Regions from separate parts of the Janibacter sp. UYMM211 genome, predicted to be linked through region 2. Evidence: predicted binding sites of a transcription regulator. Region 2 holds the regulator's gene; the other holds the start of a gene.
What was found. The regulator HrcA, encoded in region 2, represses chaperone genes, less so after heat shock. The targets are predictions, from matches to a motif close to TTNGCACTCGNNNNNNNCGAGTGCNAA.
Positions count from the first base shown of each region.

Region 1: the regulator HrcA is predicted to act here: its motif matches at 3,890-3,916, upstream of groL (chaperonin GroEL).

Region 1 covers NZ_JBEPOY010000001.1:1,076,334-1,086,599, reverse strand. Annotated here, with positions in the region: gene ABIB53_RS05020 (ArsI/CadI family heavy metal resistance metalloenzyme) at 1-247, opposite strand, end outside; gene ABIB53_RS05015 (ArsR/SmtB family transcription factor) at 331-690, shown strand; gene ABIB53_RS05010 (pyridoxal phosphate-dependent decarboxylase family protein) at 737-2,113, shown strand; gene ABIB53_RS05005 (DUF3263 domain-containing protein) at 2,246-2,536, shown strand; gene ABIB53_RS05000 (hypothetical protein) at 2,625-3,077, shown strand; gene ABIB53_RS04995 (hypothetical protein) at 3,198-3,767, shown strand; gene groL (chaperonin GroEL) at 4,035-5,660, shown strand; gene ABIB53_RS04985 (potassium transporter Kup) at 5,812-7,731, shown strand; gene ABIB53_RS04980 (ABC transporter ATP-binding protein) at 7,881-8,630, shown strand; gene ABIB53_RS04975 (ABC transporter permease) at 8,627-10,266, shown strand, end outside.
Region 2 covers NZ_JBEPOY010000002.1:797,733-810,342, forward strand. Annotated here, with positions in the region: gene ABIB53_RS08930 (CPBP family intramembrane glutamic endopeptidase) at 1-582, opposite strand, end outside; gene lepA (translation elongation factor 4) at 688-2,535, shown strand; gene ABIB53_RS08940 (hotdog fold domain-containing protein) at 2,564-3,040, shown strand; gene ABIB53_RS08945 (tyrosine-protein phosphatase) at 3,062-3,820, opposite strand; gene ABIB53_RS08950 (SRPBCC family protein) at 3,889-4,335, opposite strand; gene hemW (radical SAM family heme chaperone HemW) at 4,421-5,677, shown strand; gene ABIB53_RS08960 (trimeric intracellular cation channel family protein) at 5,674-6,351, shown strand; gene fabG (3-oxoacyl-ACP reductase FabG) at 6,443-7,198, shown strand; gene ABIB53_RS08970 (DUF3097 domain-containing protein) at 7,300-8,178, opposite strand; gene hrcA (heat-inducible transcriptional repressor HrcA) at 8,346-9,377, shown strand; gene dnaJ (molecular chaperone DnaJ) at 9,431-10,552, shown strand; gene ABIB53_RS08985 (16S rRNA (uracil(1498)-N(3))-methyltransferase) at 10,557-11,300, shown strand; gene ABIB53_RS08990 (PhoH family protein) at 11,355-12,428, shown strand; gene ybeY (rRNA maturation RNase YbeY) at 12,425-12,610, shown strand, end outside.

The DNA of each region.
Region 1 (10,266 bases), on a different contig from region 2:
TCCGCGCCGCGGTGACCTCCTCGCCGGAGCCGACCTCGACGCCGAGGTGGTTGAGGGCCCCCTTCGCCCCGGTGCCGCGCGTGGCCTCGTCGCTCTGGATGAGCACGAGCTTCAGCGGCGGCTCGGCGATCGCGAAGTTCGCGTACCCCGGGCGGCGCTTGTGGGGCTCGACGCCGAAGAGGGTGGAGTAGAAGGCGACGGACGCCTCGAGGTCGACGACGTCGAGGGCGAGCTGCACACGGCTCATGGCGGGTCCTCCCGGTCAGATATCGACGGGTGTCGATATGCCAGACCCTGGCACCGCATATCGACGTATGTCAATATGGAGGCATGACCGCCCCCACCGCCGACGGACGCCCCCTGCTGGCCCAGGCCGTCGAGCGGTGCTGCGCCGCCGAGGGCAGTGCGCCGATCACCCGCGAGGACGCCGAGGTCGTCGCCCGCCTGCTCAAGGCCGTGGCGGACCCCGTGCGCCTGCAGATCCTCGGCGTCGTGCGCTGCTCGCCGCAGCAGGAGGTCTGCGCGTGCGACCTGCCCGCACCGCTCGGGCTGGCCCAGCCCACCGTGAGCCACCACCTCAAGGTCCTCGTCGACGCCGGCCTGCTCACCCGCGAGCGGCGCGGCCAGTGGGCGTGGTTCACCCTCGTGCCCGAGCGGCTCGCCCTCGTGCGCCGCGCGCTCGAGGTCTGAGCAGGACGGGCGACGTCGCGCCCGGAGTGCTCGTAGAGTGCGCCCCATGCATGGCCAGACTGACGCGACCATCGAGCGGCTGGGCCGCCAGGTCCTCGAGTACGCCGAGGGGCGGCTCAAGCTCGACCCGGTGCCGCTCGACTACACGCTGACCCCCGAGGAGCTCCTCGACCGGGCCGGCCAGACAGTGACCCCGGACGGGCTCGGGGGCGAGCGGGCGATGGACATCTTCGCCGAGGTGCTCGCCCCGGCCTGCCTGTCGGTCGACCACCCCCGCTACCTCTCCTTCATCCCGTGCGCCCCGAGCGACGCGGCCGCGATGTTCGACCTCGTCGTCGGCGCCTCCTCGGTCTACGCCGGGTCCTGGCTCGAGGGCTCGGGCGCGGTCTTCGCCGAGAATCAGGCGCTGCGCTGGATCGCCGACCTCGCCGGCCTGCCGCCGCAGGCGGGCGGTGCCTTCGTGCCCGGCGGCACCATCGGCAACCTCTCCGCGCTCGTCGCGGCGCGGCACAGCGCCCGGGCCCGGGCCGCGAGCGCGACCTCCGAGGGCTCGCCGACCCTGCGCCCGTGGCGAGTGGCCGCGACCGCCGGTGCGCACTCCTCGATCCAGTCGGCGTGCGACGTCATGGACGCCGAGCTCGTCACCGTCGAGCCCGACGCCGACCTGCGGCTCACCGGTCCCGCCCTGCGCGAGGTGCTCGAGCGCGAGGGGCCCGAGAGCTTCTTCGCCGTCGTCGCCACGGCCGGCACGACGAACTTCGGCGTCGTCGACGACCTCGAGGCCGTCGCCCAGGTCTGCGCCGACCTCGGCATCTGGTTCCACGTCGACGGGGCCTATGGCGGCGCGGGTCTCGCGGCCCCGAGCGTGCGCCACCTCTTCGCCGGCGTCGAGCGGGCCGACTCCTTCATCGTCGACCCCCACAAGTGGCTCTTCGCCCCCTTCGACTGCTGCGCCCTGCTCTACCGGGACCCGCTCCTGGCCCGGGCGGCGCACACCCAGAAGGCCGGCTACCTCGACATCCTCACGGAGGCGCCGGACTGGAACCCCACCGACTACTCCGTCGGGCTCACCCGGCGTGCTCGCGGGCTGCCGCTGTGGTTCAGCCTCGCGACGCACGGCACCCGGGCGTACACCGACGCCGTCGAGCGCACGCTCGAGGTGGCCCGGCACGCCGAGCGCGAGATCGCCGCCCGGCCCGAGCTCGAGCTCGTGCGGCACCGCGACCTGTCGGTCGTCGTCTTCCGTCGTCTGGGCTGGAAGCCCGCCGACTACCAGGCCTGGTCGGACCGGATGCTCGGCGACGAGTTCGCCTTCGTCGTCCCGACGACCCACGCCGGCGAGACGCTCGCCCGCTTCGCGATCGTCAACCCGCAGACGACCGAGGACGACATCGACGCCATCCTCGACACGATGCGCGAGTGACCGCCGGGGCTCGTGTGACGAGTGAGCACGGCTGGTGAGACGGTGTCCAGCCGCCACGCCGGACGAATGACATGCGTGTCATTCGCGCGATAGGCTGCGCGGGCAGTCCCCGCCGTCCACGAGAGGTCACCCGTGACACCCGCCTCCCAGCAGCAGACGCAGAGCCCGTCGGCGCAGCTGAGCGACCGCGACCGCGAGATCCTCGCCTTCGAGCGCCAGTGGTGGACCTACCAGGGCGCCAAGGAGCAGATGATCAAGGAGCTCTTCGACATGAGCTCCACGCGCTACTACCAGGTGCTCAACGCGCTCATCAACAACCCGGCGGCGCTCGCCGAGGACCCGATGCTCGTCAAGCGGCTGCGGCGCATGCGCCAGGCCCGCCAGCGCAGCCGCAGCGCGCGCCGGCTCGGCTTCGACGCCTGAGCCGACCACCGGCCACGACCGCCGACGAAGGGGGACCCACGGGTCCCCCTTCGCGCTGCCCAGCCCGCGCGTGCGGCAGGGTGGGGGCATGAGCGAGCTGGACTGGAGCACGACGCAGGGCCTCGCGGCGATCAAGGAGCACCTCGCCGGCGAGATCGACGGCTGGCGCGAGCCGGTGACCTTCGCGGTCGCGCTCAGCCCCGCGACCTCGGACCCCGAGTGGGAGATCGGCCACCTCAACCCCGTCGGCGGGCGTCACGGCCTGGCCGCCGTCGTCCTCGCGACGGTCATCGGGCACGACGGCTCGACGGCCACCGTGCCGCTGACGACCGCTCACCTCGACGCTGCGATCACCTCGCTCGAGCCGGCGCAGGCCTGCACCGAGGTCGAGCACCCGAACCTCGCCGACTGGCGTCGGGTGCGCGCCGAGCTCGAGGGCAACCCCGGGCGCGAGGTCGTCGCCGTCTTCGTCGCCGACCTCGCCGACCCCGTGACGAGCGAGGCCGATGGCGAGATGCGGGCGGCGCTCGAGCGCGCCTGAGGCCACCGCGTGCCGGCCGTCACGGCCGTGACGCACCCGTGACCAACCGGTCCTCGACCTGCCGCGTCCTGGTCTACGAGGGAGCGAGATACGCTCTCCGACCAGACAGGGGACCAGATCATGAAGACGCAGCTCGCCGCCATCGCCGTCGGCGTCACCGCTCTCACCGCCCTCCCGGCGGCCTCGGCCACCGCGCAGCAGCACGCCTCCGGTGAGGTCGTCGCCGAGCACGTGAGCGTGCAGACCGTCCTCGACGGTGCGATGGGCCCGGTCATCAAGGGCAACCAGCACCGCCTGCGCCTCGTCACCGACATCGAGGGGATGTCGGACCCCCGGCACGCCGCGAAGATCCAGTCCTACTACTGCCCCTCCGGCGCCCGGATCACGAACAGCTGGACCTCGAGCCGCTGCGTCTACCGGGGCACGACCTTCCTCACCTACGACCGCTCCGACTACCGCGTGAGCAGCACGATGCGCTCGGCGCGGGTCGTGGGGCTCGTCCAGACCGAGAAGACCTCGCTCGTCGCCGACCTCACGCTGCGCGCGTACGGCGACGAGGAGGTCGGGGGCTGGTACCCCGGGTCGGTCACCCGGTCGGTGGAGGCGACGGTCTCCGGAGAGCTGCAGGGCGCGACGGTCCGCTACGAGGAGCGCAAGGGCTCGGGCATCCACCGGCACGAGCGCGCCTGACCTGGACGCACGACGACGGGGTGGTCCGCAGGGGGCGGGCCGCCCCGTCGTCATGCACCGGGGCGCGTCTCGCGGGCCTCGACGGCGTTTGCACTCGACGGTCGAGAGTGCCAATATCGGCATTAGCACTCTCCTCGTGAGAGTGACAGAACCGACCGGTGCAGGTGAGGTCCTCGACGTCGCGGCGACGTGAGCCGTGCGAAGGGGTCCGTCCGTCGCGGGCACCTCCCGGTCACCACCAACCAACTCGTGTGGAGGACCACCCGAATGGCAAAGCTCATCGCCTTCGACGAAGAGGCCCGCCGCGGTCTCGAGCGGGGTATGAACACCCTCGCCGACGCCGTCAAGGTCACCCTCGGCCCCAAGGGCCGCAACGTCGTCCTCGAGAAGAAGTGGGGCGCCCCCACGATCACCAACGACGGCGTCTCGATCGCCAAGGAGATCGAGCTCGACGACCCGTACGAGAAGATCGGCGCCGAGCTCGTCAAGGAGGTCGCGAAGAAGACCGACGACGTCGCCGGTGACGGCACGACGACGGCCACCGTCCTCGCCCAGGCCCTCGTGCGCGAGGGTCTGCGCAACGTCGCCGCCGGGGCCAACCCGATGGCGCTCAAGCGCGGCATCGAGAAGGCCACCTCGGCCGTCTCGGACCAGCTCCTGTCGATGGCCAAGGACATCGAGACCAAGGAGCAGATCGCGGCCACCGCCTCGATCTCCGCCGCCGACCCCGAGATCGGGTCCAAGATCGCCGAGGCGATGGACAAGGTCGGCAAGGAAGGCGTCATCACCGTCGAGGAGAGCAACACCTTCGGTCTCGAGCTCGAGCTCACCGAGGGCATGCGCTTCGACAAGGGCTACATCTCGGGCTACTTCGTCACCGACACCGAGCGCATGGAGACCGTGCTCGAGGACCCCTACGTCCTCATCGCCAACTCCAAGATCGGCTCGATCAAGGACCTGCTGCCGCTGCTCGAGAAGGTCATGCAGTCGGGCAAGCCGCTGCTCATCATCGCCGAGGACGTCGAGGGCGAGGCCCTGTCGACGCTCGTCGTCAACAAGATCCGCGGCACCTTCAAGTCCGTCGCCGTCAAGGCCCCGGGCTTCGGCGACCGTCGCAAGGCCATGCTCGCCGACATCGCCATCCTCACCGGTGGCCAGGTCATCTCCGAGGAGGTCGGCCTCAAGCTCGACACCGCCGAGCTCGACCTGCTCGGCCGTGCGCGCAAGGTCGTCGTCACCAAGGACGAGACGACGATCGTCGAGGGCGCGGGCGACCAGGACCAGATCGCCGGTCGGGTCAACCAGATCAAGGCCGAGATCGAGAACTCCGACTCGGACTACGACCGCGAGAAGCTCCAGGAGCGCCTCGCCAAGCTCGCCGGCGGCGTCGCCGTCATCAAGGCGGGCGCGGCCACCGAGGTCGAGCTCAAGGAGCGCAAGCACCGCATCGAGGACGCCGTGCGCAACGCCAAGGCTGCCGTCGAGGAGGGGATCGTCGCCGGTGGTGGCGTCGCCCTGCTCCAGGCGACCGAGGCCGCCTTCGCGGGTCTGTCCCTCGAGGGTGACGAGGCCACCGGCGCGAACATCGTGCGCGTCGCCGCCTCCGCCCCGCTCAAGCAGATCGCGGTCAACGCCGGTCTCGAGGGCGGCGTCGTCTCCGAGAAGGTCGCCAACCTGCCCTCCGGTCACGGCCTCAACGCCGCGACCGGCGAGTACGTCGACCTCATCGCCGCGGGCATCATCGACCCGGCGAAGGTGACCCGCAGCGCGCTGCAGAACGCCGCCTCCATCGCGGCGCTCTTCCTCACCACCGAGGCCGTCGTCGCCGACAAGCCCGAGAAGGCCGCCCCGGCGATGCCGGGTGGCGACGAGATGGGTGGGATGGGCTTCTGATCGAGCCCCCCTCCTCGCTGGTCGAGGTGCGACGAGCTCTGCGAGGAGCCTCGAGACCACCGACACCGCACCACCGCTGACGAAGGGGTGGACCTCCCAGATCTGGGGGGTCCACCCCTTCGTCGTCCCGGCAGGCGTACTGTCCTCCTCCGTGACCTCAGCACCTGGTGCCGTCGAGCGCGACGGCAGCACACATCACGGGGGCGCCGCCGGGCTCGTCCTGGCCGCCCTCGGCGTCGTCTTCGGCGACATCGGCACGAGCCCCCTGTACGCCCTGCGCACCGTCTTCGCCCTCGACGGGGGCATCGTCGGCGCCTCGCAGGAGGACGTCTTCGGCGTCGTGTCGATGATCTTCTGGTCGGTGACGCTCGTCGTCTCGATCAAGTACCTCGGCTTCATCCTGCGGGCCGACAACGACGGAGAGGGCGGCATCATGTCGCTCGCCCACCTCACCCGCCGCAGCGTGCGCCCCGGGGGTCGCCGCTTCGCCCTGGCGATGATCCTCGGCGTCTTCGGCGGCTCGCTCTTCTTCGGCGACAGCCTCATCACCCCGGCGATCTCGGTGCTCTCGGCCGTCGAGGGCCTGCGCGTCGCCGCACCGGCCCTGTCGGACTACATCGTGCCCATCGCCGCGGTGATCGTCGTCGTCGTCTTCAGCGTCCAGCGCTTCGGCACCCACAGCGTCGGGCGCTTCTTCGGCCCGGTCATGGTCGTGTGGTTCCTCACCCTCGGCGGGCTCGGGCTGTGGCACGTCGTCCAGGACCCCGAGGTCCTCCTCGCGCTCTCGCCCCACCACGCGGCCCTCTTCGTCCTCGACCGCCCCTTCGTCGCCTTCGTCGCGATGGGCGCGGTCGTCCTCGCGATCACCGGTGCCGAGGCCCTCTACGCCGACATGGGGCACTTCGGGCGGCCCCCAATCGCTCGTGCGTGGTTCTTCCTCGTCTTCCCGTGCCTCACCCTCAACTACCTCGGGCAGGCCCAGCTGGTCATGCAGGACAGCCACGAGACGGCCAACCCCTTCTTCCACCTCGCGCCGGGCTGGGCCCAGCTGCCGCTCGTCGTCCTCGCGACGCTGGCGACCATCATCGCCAGCCAGGCGGTGATCTCCGGGGCCTTCTCCGTCGCCCGCCAGGCCGAGCGGCTCGGCTTCTTCCCCCGCCTCACCGTGCGCCAGACGAGCGAGAGCTCGGGCGGGCAGATCTACGTGCCGTCGGTGAACTGGCTGCTCTTCGCCGGCGTCATGATCCTCATGGTGACCTTCCGCGACTCCGAGCGCCTCGCGACGGCGTACGGCGTCGCCGTCACCCTCGACCTGCTGCTCACGACCTCGCTCTTCAGCGTCTACGCCGTCGCGGCGCTGCGCTGGTCGACCCCGAAGGTCGTCCTCTTCGCCGGGGTCTTCGGCACCGTCGAGCTGCTCTTCTTCAGCGCCAACATCGCCAAGGTCCTGCACGGCGGGTGGCTGCCGCTGCTCGTCGCGTGCACCCTCGCGACGGTGATGACGACGTGGGGTCGCGGCCGCGAGCTCGTCACCACCCGCCGCGAGAAGCTCGAGATGCCGCTGAGCACCTTCCTCGACGAGGTCGCGACGAGCACGAAGATCCTGCGCGTGCCCGGCACGGCTGTCTTCCTCCACCCCAACGCCGAGACGACCCCGCTCGCGCTGCGCGAGAACCTCCAGCACAACCACGTCCTGCACGACGAGGTCGTCATCGTCACGACGCAGTCCCTCAACGTCCCCTTCGTCCCCGACTCCGAGCGGGTCGTCGTCGACGACCTCGGCAACCCCTACGACCACGTGAGCCACGTCCTGCTGCGCTACGGCTTCAGCCAGGAGCCCGACATCCCCGCCGGGCTGGCGATCGCGCGGGACGAGGGCCTCGACATCGACCTCGACGGCACGACGTACTTCCTCTCGCGGATCACCGTGCACCAGAGCCAGCGGCCCGGGATGCACCCGTGGCGCAAGCGTCTCTTCATCGCGCTCGCGCACAACGCCGCCGACCCCACCGACTACTTCAACCTGCCGCTCGGCCGCACGATCACCATGGGGGCTCAGGTCAAGCTCTAGGAGCGGGCGAAGGGGGATCCCCCCGTCGTCGCTCGGCTCGCCCCCGGGTCGACCCACCGGGACGCCCCGGGCGGTGCGTGACAGATGACATGGTCGGTGCCGCAGGGGTGCCCCCTAGGCTCGTCAGGCCACCGAGGAGGGGACCACCCATGACGACCGATGTCGCCGCGAGCACGACCGAGCTGACGAAGACCTATGGCCGGGGAGACGCCACCGTCGTCGCCCTCGACCGCGTGAGCATCGAGGTGACCGCGGGGCAGTTCACCGCGATCATGGGCCCGTCCGGCTCGGGCAAGTCCACCCTCATGCACTGCCTCGCCGGGCTGGACTCGGTGACGTCGGGGCAGGTGCGGATCGGCGACGTCGAGATCACCGGGCTCGGCGACAAGGCCCTCACCCGGCTGCGGCGCGACAGCGTCGGCTTCGTCTTCCAGGCCTTCAACCTCGTGCCGACGCTCTCGGCCCGCGAGAACATCCTGCTGCCGATGACGATCGCCGGGCGCAAGCCCGACCAGGAGTGGTTCGACCACGTCGTGCGCACCGTCGGGCTCGAGGACCGTCTCGGCCACCGCCCCTCCGAGCTGTCCGGCGGTCAGCAGCAGCGCGTCGCGTGCGCGCGGGCGCTCGTCAGCCGGCCGCAGATCATCTTCGCCGACGAGCCGACCGGCAACCTCGACTCGACGAGCTCGGCCGAGGTCCTCGCCTTCCTGCGTCGCAGCGTCGACGACTTCGGGCAGACCATCGTCATGGTCACCCACGACCCCGTCGCCGCGAGCCACACCGACCGGGTGCTCATCCTCAGCGACGGCCGGGTCGTCGACGAGGTGTGGCAGCCGACGCGGGAGTCGGTGCTCGACGCGATGATGGCGCTCTCGGCGCGCACGGGGACCCAGGGATGATCCGCGCGGCCCTGACGTCGCTGCTCGCGCGCAAGCTGCGGCTGCTCCTCTCGGCCGTCGCCGTCGTCCTCGGCGTCGGCTTCGTCGCGGGCTCGCTCATCTTCACCGACACCCTCGGCCGGGCCTTCGAGGGCATCACCGAGGGCACCGTCGGCGACGTCGTCGTCGCCGCGTCCGACTCCGGCGAGGGCTTCTCCACCGCGACGATCAGCGCGGCCGAGGTGGCCCGCTTCGAGGACCTCGACGGGGTCGCACGCGTCGACGGCAACGTCGAGGCCTTCGGCGTCTTCGTCGTGGGCGAGAACGGCAACGTCGTCGGCGGGCAGGGGGCGCCGGCGCTCGCCTTCAACCACAACGACGCGCCGAACCAGCTGGGTCGTCAGGTCGTCACCTACGACCAGGGTCGCCCGCCGGAGCGCGAGGGCGAGGTCGCCATCGACGCGCAGACCGCCGAGCGCGCGGGGCTGAGCCTCGGCGACGACGTCGAGATGGTCACCGCCGGTCAGTACCCGCAGATCGACGCCAGGCTCGTCGGCATCCTCGAGTTCGGCGAAGGGGGAGTCGTCGGCGCCTCGATCTCGGTCTTCGACACCAAGAGCGCCCAGAAGTACTTCCTCGACGGCAAGGACGTCTACAGCTCGGTGTGGCTGACGACGACCGACGACGCCGCTCCCGCCGACGTCGCGAAGGAGGCCGCCGCGATCACCCCGAAGGGGTACACCGCCGAGACCGGCGCCGCCGTCGCCGAGCGGACGGCGACGCAGGTGCAGGAGGCGCTGGGCTTCATCACGACCTTCCTGCTCGTCTTCGCCGGCATCGCCCTGCTCGTCGGCTCCTTCATCATCGTCAACACCTTCTCGATCCTCGTCGCCCAGCGCGGGCGCGAGCTGGCCCTGCTCCGCGCGATCGGGGCGAGCCGGGGCCAGATCACCCGCTCGGTGATGATCGAGGCGCTCGTCGTGGGCCTCGTCGGGTCCACCGTCGGCCTCGTCGTCGGCGTGCTCCTCGCCCTGGGCATCCAGGGGCTCTTCTCGCTCCTCGGTCTCGACCTCAGCGGGTCCGGGCTGATCTTCGCGCCGCGGACGGTCGTCGCGGCGTACGCCGTCGGGGTCCTCGTCACGGTCCTCGCCGCCTACGTCCCGGCCCGCCGGGCCGGCTCGGTCGCACCGGTCGAGGCGATGCGCGAGCAGACGAGCGAGTCGACCCGTACGCGACCCGTGCGTCTGGCCCTCGAGGTCGCGGTGCTCGTGCTCGGTGTCGCCGCCTTCCTCGCCGGGCTCTTCGTCGTCGACACCGACGAGCTCGTCTGGGTGGGGCTCGGCACGGTCGGGATGCTCCTCGGCCTGGCCTTCCTCTCCCCGCTCGTCGGGCGCCCGCTCATCCGCGCGCTCGGCTGGGTCTACCGCCGGGTCTTCGGCCCGATCGGGCACATGGCGGAGCAGAACGCCATCCGCAACCCCGGCCGCACCGCGGCGACGGCCTCGGCCCTGATGATCGGGATGACCCTCGTCGCGCTCATGGGCGTGCTCGCCTCGAGCACGAAGGCCACGGTCGACCAGCAGATCGCCGACAGCTTCCGTGCCGACTACGTGCTCTCCAACGCCGTCAACCAGCCCTTCTCGCACACCCTCACCAC
Region 2 (12,610 bases):
CCGCCACCGGCCCCACCCCGCCTGGGTCCACCGGGTGAAGAGGTAGCCGACCATGACGACCTCCTCGAGCACGGCGTTCTGCAGCGCGGCGAGGACGAGCACCGGCACGGCCCACCACACCGGCGCGAGGTCCGCGGCGGCCACCGTCGTGTTGATGCCGAGCGCCCGCGACCCGAGGTACCAGGCGAGCCCGGGGATGCCGACGGCAGCGGTGAGCAGGACGCCGCGCAGCAGGTCGCTGCCCGGGCGGCGCAGGTCGGCGCCGATCCGGTGCGGCGCGTCCCGGTCCTCCCGGGTGAGCAGGTGCAGAGCGAGCAGGGCGGGCACCACGCCGAGCCCGACGCCGACGAGCTGGTGGACGAGGTCGAGCCACGGCCGGTCGGGGTAGGCCGAGGAGTTCATCGTCGTCGTCACCCCCGACAGCCCGCCCTGGGTGAGCAGCGAGACGATGCGCAGGAGCGACCAGATGGCGCTCGCGCCGAGCGAGACGAGCAGGACGAGGGCGGTCTCCGCGAGGAGGGTGCGACGGCCGAAGGGGGAGGCGGGCACCCCGTCGACGGCGGGCTCGGCGGCTGCGGTCACGGGGGCGAGCCTAGGTCGCGTTCTCGTGGGTCGGCTGGGAGGTGCGATGATGAGCGCTGATCCATCGCCGCCCATCGACGAGGTTGAGTCTCCCCCGTGTCACCCATGGCCACGAAGGCGCTGCAGCCGCACGCGACCCCGCCGCAGCAGATCCGCAACTTCTGCATCATCGCCCACATCGACCACGGCAAGTCCACCCTGGCCGACCGCATGCTGCAGATCACCGGCGTCGTCGAGGCGCGGCAGATGCGCGCGCAGTACCTCGACCGCATGGACATCGAGCGTGAGCGCGGCATCACGATCAAGAGCCAGGCCGTGCGCATGCCCTGGGAGCTCGAGGGCCAGACCTACTGCCTCAACATGATCGACACCCCCGGGCACGTCGACTTCACCTACGAGGTCTCGCGCAGCCTCGCCGCGTGCGAGGGCGCGGTCCTGCTCGTCGACGCCGCGCAGGGCATCGAGGCGCAGACCCTGGCCAACCTCTACCTGGCCATGGAGAACGAGCTGACGATCATCCCGGTGCTCAACAAGATCGACCTGCCGGCCGCTCAGCCCGAGAAGTACGCCGCCGAGCTCGCCGGCCTCATCGGCTGCGACCCCGAGGACGTCCTCAAGGTCTCGGGCAAGACGGGCGAAGGGGTCGAGGCCCTCCTCGACCGCGTCGTCGGCGACCTGCCCGCACCGGTGGGCGACCCCGACGCCCCGGCCCGAGCGATGATCTTCGACTCCGTCTACGACACCTACCGCGGGGTCGTCACCTACGTCCGCGTCGTCGACGGCAACCTCAACCCCCGCGAGCGCATCGCGATGATGAGCACGAAGGCGACGCACGAGCTGCTGGAGATCGGCGTCATCAGCCCCGAGCCCAAGCCCTCGAACGGCCTGGGCGTCGGCGAGGTCGGCTACCTCATCACCGGGGTCAAGGACGTGCGCCAGTCCAAGGTCGGCGACACGGTGACGAACATGGCCAAGCCGGCCACCGACGCCATCGGCGGCTACAAGGACCCCAAGCCGATGGTCTTCTCCGGCCTGTACCCGATCGACGGCTCGGACTACCCGGACCTGCGCGACGCGCTCGACAAGCTCAAGCTCAACGACGCGGCGCTCGTCTACGAGCCGGAGACCTCCGCGGCCCTCGGCTTCGGCTTCCGTGTCGGCTTCCTCGGTCTGCTCCACCTCGAGATCGTCCGCGAGCGCCTCGAGCGCGAGTTCGACCTCGACCTCATCTCGACCCAGCCCAACGTCGTCTACCAGGTGACGATGGACGACGGCACCGAGATCGAGGTGACCAACCCCAGCGAGTTCCCGTACGGCAAGGTCGCCGAGGTCCGCGAGCCGGTGGTCAAGGCCACGATCCTCGCCCCGAGCGAGTTCATCGGGGCGATCATGGAGCTCTGCCAGGGCAAGCGCGGCCAGCTCGGTGGCATGGACTACCTCTCCGAGGACCGCGTCGAGATGCGCTACACCCTCCCGCTCGCGGAGATCGTCTTCGACTTCTTCGACCAGCTGAAGTCCAAGACCCGCGGCTACGCCTCGCTGGACTACCAGGAGGCCGGCGACCAGGCGGCCGACCTCGTCAAGGTCGACATCCTCCTCCAGGGCGAGGGCGTCGACGCCTTCAGCGCCGTCGTCCACAAGGACAAGGCGTACTCCTACGGCACGATGATGGCCGGCAAGCTCAAGGACCTCATCCCGCGCCAGCAGTTCGAGGTGCCGATCCAGGCCGCCATCGGCGCCCGGGTCATCGCCCGCGAGACGATCCGCGCGATCCGCAAGGACGTGCTCGCCAAGTGCTACGGCGGCGACATCTCGCGCAAGCGCAAGCTGCTCGAGAAGCAGAAGGCGGGCAAGAAGCGGATGAAGAACATCGGCAGCGTCGAGGTGCCGCCGGAGGCCTTCGTCGCCGCGCTGTCCTCCGACGAGCCGACGAAGGACAAGGCGAAGAAGTAGCCGCCGGGCGAGGACGTAGGGTGCCCCCGTGGCCCAGCAGACCTACGCCCTCTACCGACGCCTGACCCGCTACCCGGGAGGCACACGGCTCTTCTCGCTCGCGTACGCCCGGTTCGCCCCGTACTTCTGGACGGTGCGTCCGCAGGTGCGCGAGGTGCGTCCGCACCGGGCCGAGCTGACGATCAAGAACCGCCGCCGGGTGCACAACCACATCGGGACCCTGCACGCGATCGCCGTGTGCAACGGGCTCGAGGCGGCGATGGGTCTCGTCGCCGAGGCGACCTGCCCGGACCACCAGCGGTGGCTCCCGCGCGGCCTGCAGGTCGAGTACCTGCAGAAGTCGACGACCGACCTGCTGTGCGTCGCCGAGACCTCCCCCTCGGACTGGGAGCGCGAGGCCCCCTTCGACATCGACGTGCGGGTCAAGGCCGTGCGCACCGACGGCGTCGTCGTCGTGCAGGGCGTCATCCCGATCTACGTCTCGGACAAGCCCGCGAAGGGGTGACCCTCCCGGTCGTCGGGGCGCTCAGTCGCGCAGGCGGGCGGCCAGCCGCTCGACCTGCTCGGCGCTCCACCCCTGGTCGCGCAACCACGCCCGCGCCCCGCCGTGCTCCGCGACGGAGTCGAGCAGACCGGTGATGGCCTCCGGCACCGGCTCCTGCTCGCTCATCGGCCGGTCGCGCAGGCGGCTGTAGAAGCCGGTGCCCTGGAGCCGCTCGATGATCCGGGGCAGGCGCTCGGCGGTGAGCACGTAGTCGGCGACGATCTCCTCGTCGGGCACGCCCGCGACGGACAGGGCGAGCGCGACGATCGTGCCCGTGCGGTCCTTGCCCGCGGCGCAGTGCACGAGCGCCGCCCCCTTCGCGTCGGCGACCCGGCCGAGAGCCCCCGCGACTGAGTCGGGCCGGTGCTCGAGGTAGCCGCGGTAGTGGGCGCTCCAGTAGGAGGCGTCCTTGACCGGCTGCTCCTCCTCGCGCAGGACCATGAGGTCGCGCAGGTCACCGCCGACGGTGCGGAAGAAGGTGTGGTGGTGATGGGCGACCGCCGTGCGCCGCAGCGGACCCGGGCCGGTCTCGTCGAGCTCGTCGTGGGTGCGCAGGTCGACGACGTCGGTGACGCCGAGCACGTCGACGACGTGCGCCACGTCGCTCTCGGTGAGGTCCTGGAGGTTGTCGCTGCGGATGAGGCGGCGCTCGCGCAGCCGCCCGCCGTCCCGGGTCGGCAGGCCGCCCACGTCTCGCATGTTGACGACACCGTCGAGCTCGATCCAGCGGGGCTGCGTCATGCCGCCACCCTACGGGGGGAGCGCGCCGCGCCCTCACGCCGGCAGGCCGCCCCGGGGGGCGGCCGCGGCTAGCCCGTGGCCCGCCCCGCCCGCTCGGCGAGCAGGGCGAGACGGCGCAGCGCCTCGCGGTTGCGCAGCACGATGCCGAGCTGGCGCGCTGGTGAGGGCAGGAGGAGCGAGGGGCCGCTCTCGGCGTCCTCGCGCATCTCGACCCGGGTGCCCTGGGCCTGCGGGTGGAGGGTGATCTCGACGCGTGCCGCACCGAGGGGCATGGCACGAGCACGCAGGACGAGGCGGCGGCCGGGGTCGACCTCTCGCACGGACGTCTCGTCGTCGAGCAGCCAGGGCCAGCTGCCCACGGAGTGGTGGAGCCGGGCACCTGCTCCCGGCCACCCGGGGGTGACCGCCCGCATGCGTGACGCGCCGACGACCCAGCCCGGGTAGGTCCACCCGTCGGCCAGCACGGACCAGACGGCGTCCGGCCCGGCGGGTGTCCAGCGGCTGACCGTCCTCATCTGCCGACCGTAGGTCGCCCGGCCCGGGGTGCGGACCACCCGCAGGGGCGGGCGCGGGCGCGAGCACCGGCCGCGGTGGGGGACGATGGACCCCGTGCCACAGCTCCCCGACGGCGACCCCGCGCCCCGCGACGGCCGGCTGCCCGACGCCAGTGCCGAGGCGGTCGGGCGGCGCGCGCTCGCGATGTACGTCCACGTGCCCTTCTGCGCCGTGCGCTGCGGCTACTGCGACTTCAACACCTACACCGCCTCCGAGCTCGGCGGCCAGGACGGCCCGCCCGGGTCGAGCCGGGCCACCTTCGCCCAGGGCGCGCTGCGCGAGCTCGACCTCGCCCGCGACGTGCTCGGCTTGGCAGGTGCTGCGCCGGGTCCGGTGAGCACCGTCTTCCTGGGCGGGGGGACCCCGACCCTGCTGCCGTCGGCGGATCTCGTCGTCGTGCTCGACGGCATCCGCGAGCGCTTCGGGCTCGCTGCCGACGCCGAGGTGACGACCGAGGCGAACCCGGACTCGGTCACCCCTTCGTCCCTCGCCGAGCTCGCCCACGGCGGGGTCACCCGGGTCTCGGTCGGCATGCAGTCGGTCCGTCCCGGCGTGCTGAAGACCCTCGACCGCACACACGACCCCGAGGGCGTCGCCCGGGCCGTCGCGGGCGCGCGCGACGCGGGTCTAGCGGTGAGCCTCGACCTCATCTACGGCACCCCGGGGGAGACCCTCGAGGACTGGCGCGCCTCGCTCGAGGCCGCGCTCGCCCTCGAGCCCGACCACGTCTCGGCCTACGCCCTCACCGTCGAGGACGGCACGAGGCTCGCCGCGCGCGTGCGCCGCGGCGAGCTGCCCCTGCCGACCGGTGACGACGAGGCCGACAAGTACGAGCTCGCCGACGAGCTGCTCGCCGGCGCGGGCTACGACTGGTACGAGATCAGCAACTGGGCGCGCACGCCGCAGGACCGCTGCCGGCACAACCTCGCCTACTGGCGCGGCGACGACTGGTGGGGCGTCGGGCCCGGTGCCCACAGCCACGTCGCCGGCACGCGGTGGTGGAACGTCAAGCACCCCGCCGCGTGGGCCGGGCGCCTCGACGACGGCTCCTCGCCCGCGGCGGCCCGCGAGGTGCTCACCGACGCGCAGCGCGCCGACGAGGAGCTCCTCCTCGGGGTGCGGCTCGTCGACGGGGTCGCGACGAGCGCGCTCGAGCCCGGCGCCCGACGTGCCGTCGCGGGTCTCGTCGCGAGCGGCCTCGTCGACGGCCGGGCCGCGGTCGGCGGTCGCGTCGTGCTCACCCGCCGGGGCCGGCTGCTCGCCGACACCGTCGTGCACACGCTGCTCGGGGGAGCGGCGTGAGCGAGCAGCAGGAGCTCATCGCCCAGGTGCTGCGCAGCATCGACCTCCTCGGCGTGGTCACCAACGCCCTGCTCGGTGCGGCGGTGGCTCGCCAGTTCAACCTCGACCCCGTCGGCTTCGCGATCATCTCGATGATCTCGGCGCTGGGTGGCGGGGCGATCCGCGACGTGCTGCTCAACCAGACCCCGATCGCGCTCACCGACGGGGCCTATCTGGGGTGCGCGCTCGTCGCCTCAGGGCTGGCCTTCCTCGTGCGCTTCGAGGGGCGGCGGTGGCGTCAGGTCTTCCCCTACGTCGACGCGCTGGCGCTCGGGGCGTGGGCGGTCGCCGGCACGCAGAAGGCGCTCCTCACCGGCATCAGCCCGCTGCCCGCGGTCCTGCTCGGCGTGCTCACCGCGGTCGGCGGCGGGGCGGTGCGCGACGTCATGCTCGGCCAGGTGCCGAGCATCTTCCGCCGCTCCGAGCTCTACGCGACGGCCGCGCTCGCCGGCGCCCTGACCTACCTCGTCCTGCGCGAGGTCGTCGGGCCGTACTCCGCCCCCGGCGGGGTGCTCGTCGGTGCCGGGGTGTGCCTGCTGGCCCGCCGTCTGGGCTGGGTCCTGCCGACCGAGCCCGCCATCCTCGTCCCCCAGATCCGGGGCAAGGCGATCAACCGCTTCCGGCGGCGCGGCTGACCCCTTCGCCCGCGGTGTCTGTTATGCATAGGGCGCACCGTCGCCCCCGTGGCGTGGTGCACCCACCCACGACCAGGAGGACACCACGCCCATGAGCACCCAGCGCACCGCCGTCGTCACCGGAGCCGCCCGCGGCATCGGACGGGCCGTCGCCGTCCGTCTCGCGGCCGACGGGCACCAGGTCGCCGTCGTCGACCTCGACGAGAGCGCCTGCGCCGGCACCGTCGAGGAGATCACCGCGGCCGGCGGCCGGGCGATCGCCGTCGGCGCCGACGTCTCCGACGAGGCCCAGGTGGCCGCCGCCGTCGAGCGCATCGCCGCCGAGCTCGGCGCGCCGACCGTGCTCGTCAACAACGCGGGCATCATCCGGGACAACCTGCTCTTCAAGATGACCCTCGACGACTGGGACGCCGTCATGGGCGTGCACCTGCGCGGTGCCTTCCTCATGACCAAGGCGTGCCAGGCGTACATGACGCAGGAGAAGCACGGGCGCGTCGTCAACCTCTCGTCGACCTCGGCGCTGGGCAACCGCGGCCAGGCCAACTACGCGGCCGCCAAGGCCGGCATGCAGGGCTTCACCAAGACCCTCGCCATCGAGCTCGGCAAGTTCGGCGTCACCGCCAACGCCATCGCCCCGGGCTTCATCCAGACCGAGATGACGGCGGCCACCGCCGAGCGCGTCGGCGTCCCCTTCGAGGACTTCATCGCCTACTCGGCCAAGGAGATCCCCGTCCAGCGCGTCGGCCAGCCCGAGGACATCGCCGCGACGGCGTCTTTCCTGTGCTCCGACGAGGCCGGCTTCGTCTCGGGCCAGGTCATCTACGTCGCCGGGGGCCCGAGGGACTGACCCGAGTCACAAGATTCTCGGGTGACCCGAGAAACCCCGGCTTCGCATGAGTTTCTTACTCATGCGGACCCGGGGTTTATCGGGTCACCCGATAAACCGGCTCAGGCGTCAGGGGCGGTGACGAAGTCGATGAGCTCCTCGACTCGCCCCAGCAGCGAGGGCTCGAGGTCGGCGTAGCTGCGCACGGTGCCGAGGATCTGCTTCCACGCGCGGGCGATGTCGGCCTGGTCGTCGTGGGCCCAGCCGAGGTGGGCGCAGATCCCGCGCTTCCACTCCACGGAGCGGGGGATGGTCGGCCAGGCGTCCATCCCGAGACGCTGCGGTCGCACGGACTGCCAGACGTCGACGAAGGGGTGACCGAGGACGAGGACGTGGGGGGCGAAGGGGGAGATCCCCGACGCCTTCGCGACGATCCGCGATTCCTTGGAGCCGGGCACGAGGTGGTCGACGAGCACGCCCATCCGGCGCCCGGGCCCGGGCGCGAAGTCCCGGATCGCCCCGGCGAGGTCGTCGACGCCGTCGAGCATCTCGACGACGACTCCCTCGACGCGCAGGTCATGGCCCCACACCTTCTCGACGAGCTCGGCGTCGTGACGCCCCTCCACGAAGATCCGCGACCCGCGGGCGACGCGCGCGGTGCGGTCGGCGACGGCCACCGAGCCCGACGCGGTGCGGGCCGAGGCCTGCTGCTGCTGGGCCAGGGCGGCCCGTCCGGCCCCCTTCGGCGCGGTGAGGACGACCGGGGCGCCGTCGAGGTGGAAGCCCGGACCGAGGGGGAAGGCCTTGACCGCCCCGCGGCGGTCCTCGAGGTGCACGACGTGCATGCCGCCGGCCTTCTCGACCCGCACGACCGCGCCCACCCAGCCGGTCTCGACGTCCTCGACGACGAGGTCCGGGGTCGCCTCGACCTCGCGGCTGCGGGGCTTGCCCGCGCTGCGCCAGTCGCCGGACAGGACGTCGGATCCGTAGCGGTCGCTCACGTCGGGCGAGGCTAGTCGGCCGCGGCGCCCGTGCTCGCCGCAACACGCGTGCGCGATTGGGGAATGCCGTCCTCGCCCGTAGACTTGGCACTCAGTGCCCGAGAGTGCCAGGGCGGGGGAGCCCGCCTCGGCGGGCCGTACCGACCGGATGAGCGAAGGGAGAGCCCGTGAGCACCGAGCGACGCATGGCCGTCCTCTCCGCGATCGTCGAGGACTACGTCCACACGAGCGAGCCCGTCGGCTCGCGCGCGCTGCTCGAGCGCCACCAGCTCGGTGTGAGCGCCGCGACCGTCCGCAACGACATGGCCGCGCTCGAGGACGAGGGGCTCATCGTGGCCCCGCACACGAGCGCGGGCCGCATCCCGACGGACGCGGGCTACCGGACCTTCGTCGACCAGCTCTCGACGCTCAAGCCGATGTCGCGGGCCGAGCGGTCCGCGATCGCGCAGTTCCTCGAGGGTGCCGATGCCCTCGACGAGGTGCTCGACCGCACCGTGCGCCTCCTCGCGACCCTCACCCGGCAAGTCGCCGTCGTCCAGTACCCCTCGCTCACCCGCAGCACGGTGCGCCACGTCGAGCTCGTGCCGATGTCCTCGAGCCGGCTCATGGTCGTCGTCATCACCGGCAGCGGCCGGGTCGAGCAGCGGGTCATCACGACCGAGACCGACTACACGACGACCGCAGGTGCCGACGAGCTCGCGACCGCGCGCACCCAGATCAACGCCGTCGTCACCGAGCGCCGGCTCGGCGAGGCGGTCACCGCCCTGCGCACCCTCGACGACGACGAGCGCACCCGCTCCAGCCTCACCGACGGGGTGCTCGCCGCCATCGAGGAGGCCGCCCGCGAGGAGAGCGCGAGCCGCGTCACCCTCGCCGGCACGGCCAACCTGGCCCGGACCCCCTCGGACTTCCCGCTCACCCTCGAGCCCGTGCTCGACGCCCTCGAGCAGCACGTCGTGCTGCTCCGTCTGCTCGGCACCCAGGCCGAGCAGACCGGTGAGGTCGCCGTGCGCATCGGCAGCGAGAACCCCGTCTCGGGCCTGCAGACGACCTCGGTCGTCTCGACCGGCTACGGCGCCGGCGACGAGCTCGTCGGCCACGTCGGCGTGCTCGGCCCGACCCGGATGAACTACCCGGCGACGATCAGCCAGGTCCGGGCCGTCGCCACCTATCTCTCCCGGATCATCACGACCGGCTGACGCCGGGCACCCCCTTCGTCCCCCGACCCCTGATCGACAGGACCCCCACCGCTGTGAACGACTACTACGCCGACCTGGGCGTCGACCGCTCCGCCACGCCGGAGGAGATCAAGCGCTCCTACCGCAAGCTCGCCCGCAAGCTGCACCCGGACGTCAACCCCGGCGAGGAGGCCGAGGAGCAGTTCAAGCGTGTCAGCCAGGCCTACGACGTCCTCGGCGACGAGGACAAGCGCCGCCAGTACGACATGGGCTCCGACCCCTACGGCGGCGCGCACGAGGGCTTCGGCGCGGGCTTCTCCTTCAGCGACATCATGGAGCAGTTCTTCGGCCAGGCGGCCGGCGGCGGTCGCGGACCGCGTCCGCGCCAGACCCGCGGCCAGGACGGTCTCGTCGCCCTGTCCGTCGACCTCGAGACAGCGGTCTTCGGCGGCACACAGGACCTGACGATCGACACCGCCGAGCGCTGCAGCACGTGCTCGGGCGACGGCGCCCAGCCCGGCACGAGCCGTAAGGTCTGCGAGGTGTGCGGCGGTCGCGGCGAGGTCCAGATGGTCCAGCGCAGCTTCCTCGGCCAGGTCATGACGTCGCGCCCGTGCGCGGCCTGCCAGGGCTTCGGCGAGGTCATCCCGCACCCCTGCCACGAGTGCTCCGGCCAGGGCCGCGTGCGCACCCGCCGCACGATGAGCATCCGCATCCCCGCGGGCGTCGACACCGGCACGCGCATCCACCTCTCCGGCGAGGGCGAGGTCGGCATCGGCGGTGGCCCCGCCGGCGACCTCTTCGTCGAGCTGCGCGTCACCCCGCACCCGACCTTCACGCGTCAGGGCGACGACCTGCACGCCTCCGTCCAGCTGCCGATGACGGCCGCCGCGCTCGGCACGACGCTCAACTTCGCGACCTTCGACGGCGACCGCCAGGTCGAGATCGCCCGGGGCACGCAGCCCGGCGACACGATCGTCCTCGAGGGGCTCGGCGTCACCCACCTGCGCGGCAGCGGCCGCGGCGACCTCGTCATCCACGCCGACGTGCGCACCCCCACTCGCCTGGACGCCGAGCAGGAGCAGCTGCTGCGCGACCTCGCCGTCGCCCGCGAGGAGACCGAGCCGAGCGGCCAGCTCGCCGACGTCGACTCCGGCTTCATGGGCAAGCTGCGCCACGCCTTCAAGGGCCGCTGAGCCGATGACCGCGCCGCTCTTCCACGTCGAGCGGGGGAGCCTGCAGGACCTGGCCCCCGGCGCGCACGTCAGCGTCGGCGGCGCCGAGGCCAGGCACGCGGTCTCGGTGCGCCGGATCGCCCCGGGCGAGCAGGTCATCGTCGCCGACGGCGCCGGCCAGGCGGTCCTCGGCACGGTCGAGGCGGCCGACGCCGCCGAGCTCGTCGTGCGCGTCGAGGCCCGCCGGGACGAGCCGCAACCGAGCCCTCGCCTCGTCCTCGTCCAGGCCCTGGCGAAGGGGGGCCGCGACGAGGACGCCGTCGAGGCCGCCACCGAGCTCGGCGTCGACGAGGTCGTGCCGTGGGAGTCCGAGCGCGCGATCGTGCGCTGGCGGGGCCCGAAGGTCGCCAAGTCGCACCAGAAGTGGGTCAACGTCGTCACGGCCGCGGCCAAGCAGTCCCGTCGCGCCCGCACCCCCGAGGTGGCCCAGCCCATCTCGACCAAGCAGCTCCTCGCCCGCGTCGAGCAGGGTGCCGTCGCGCTGGTCCTCCACGAGGACGCGGCGACCCCGCTCGCCGCCGTCGAGCTGCCGGCCGACGGCGACGTGCTGCTCCTCGTCGGTCCCGAGGGTGGGATCAGCCCGGTCGAGGTCGACCAGCTCGTCGCCGCCGGCGCCACCCCCGTGCGGCTCGGGCCGGGCGTGCTGCGCGCCTCGACCGCCGGACCGGCCGCGATCGCGGTGCTCAGCGCCCGCTCGCGGTGGCGCTGACCCGGTCCCGCTCGAGCCCACCCGCACTGCCCGCCCCCGTAGACTGCAGGCCTGATGACTGACGACTCTCGTCCCGACCTCTCCGCCCTCGACTCCCTGCCCGACGCCGCGCCCGCCCCCGACACGCTCGGGGAGCGCACCGTCGACGAGGTGATCGTCCTGCCCGACTCGGTCACCCCCGTGGCCCTGCTCGGCCCGCGCGACGAGCTGCTGCGCACGATGGAGCGCCAGTTCCCCCGCACCGAGATCCTCGTGCGGGGCAACGAGTTCCGGATCTCCGGCCCGAAGAAGGACGTCGACGTCGTCGACGCCCTGCTCGGCGAGCTCGTCGAGATCGTCCGTGCGGGGCAGCCGCTCAACCGCGACGCCGTCGAGCGCTCGATCTCGATGCTGCGTGGCGCGAGCCGTCAGCGCCCCGCCGACGTCCTCACGCAGAACATCGTGAGCAACCGCGGGCGCACGATCCGCCCCAAGACGCTGGGGCAGAAGGAGTACGTCGACGCGATCGACGACCACACGGTGATCTTCGGGATCGGCCCGGCCGGCACCGGCAAGACCTACCTCGCGATGGCCAAGGCCGTCGCCGCGCTCCAGGCCAAGCAGGTCACCCGGATCATCCTCACCCGGCCGGCCGTCGAGGCCGGCGAGCGCCTGGGCTTCCTGCCCGGCTCGCTCAACGACAAGATCGACCCGTACCTGCGCCCGCTCTACGACGCGCTGCACGACATGATCGACGCCGAGTCGATCCCGCGGCTCATGGCCGCCGGCACGATCGAGGTCGCCCCGCTGGCGTACATGCGCGGCCGCACCCTCAACGACGCCTTCATCATCCTCGACGAGGCGCAGAACACCTCGCCCGAGCAGATGAAGATGTTCCTCACCCGTCTCGGCTTCGGCAGCAAGATGGTCGTCACCGGCGACACGACGCAGGTCGACCTGCCCGGCGGGATGGACTCCGGCCTCAAGGTCGTCCAGCGCGTCCTCGAGGGCATCGAGGACATCCACTTCTCCGAGCTGACGAGCGAGGACGTCGTGCGCCACCGCCTCGTCGGGCAGATCGTCGACGCGTACGGGCGCTACGACGCCCGCACGGGCGGCGGCCGACGGGCGAAGGGGGAGCGTCGGTGAGCGTCGAGCTCGGCAACGAGACCGACCACGAGGTCGACCTCGACGAGATCCGCGAGCTGTGCGGCTACGTCCTGCAGGAGATGCACGTGCACCCGGGCGCGGACCTCTACGTCCGCGTCGTCGACGAGCCGACGATGGCCCAGCTGCACGAGCGGTGGATGGACCTGCCCGGCCCGACCGAC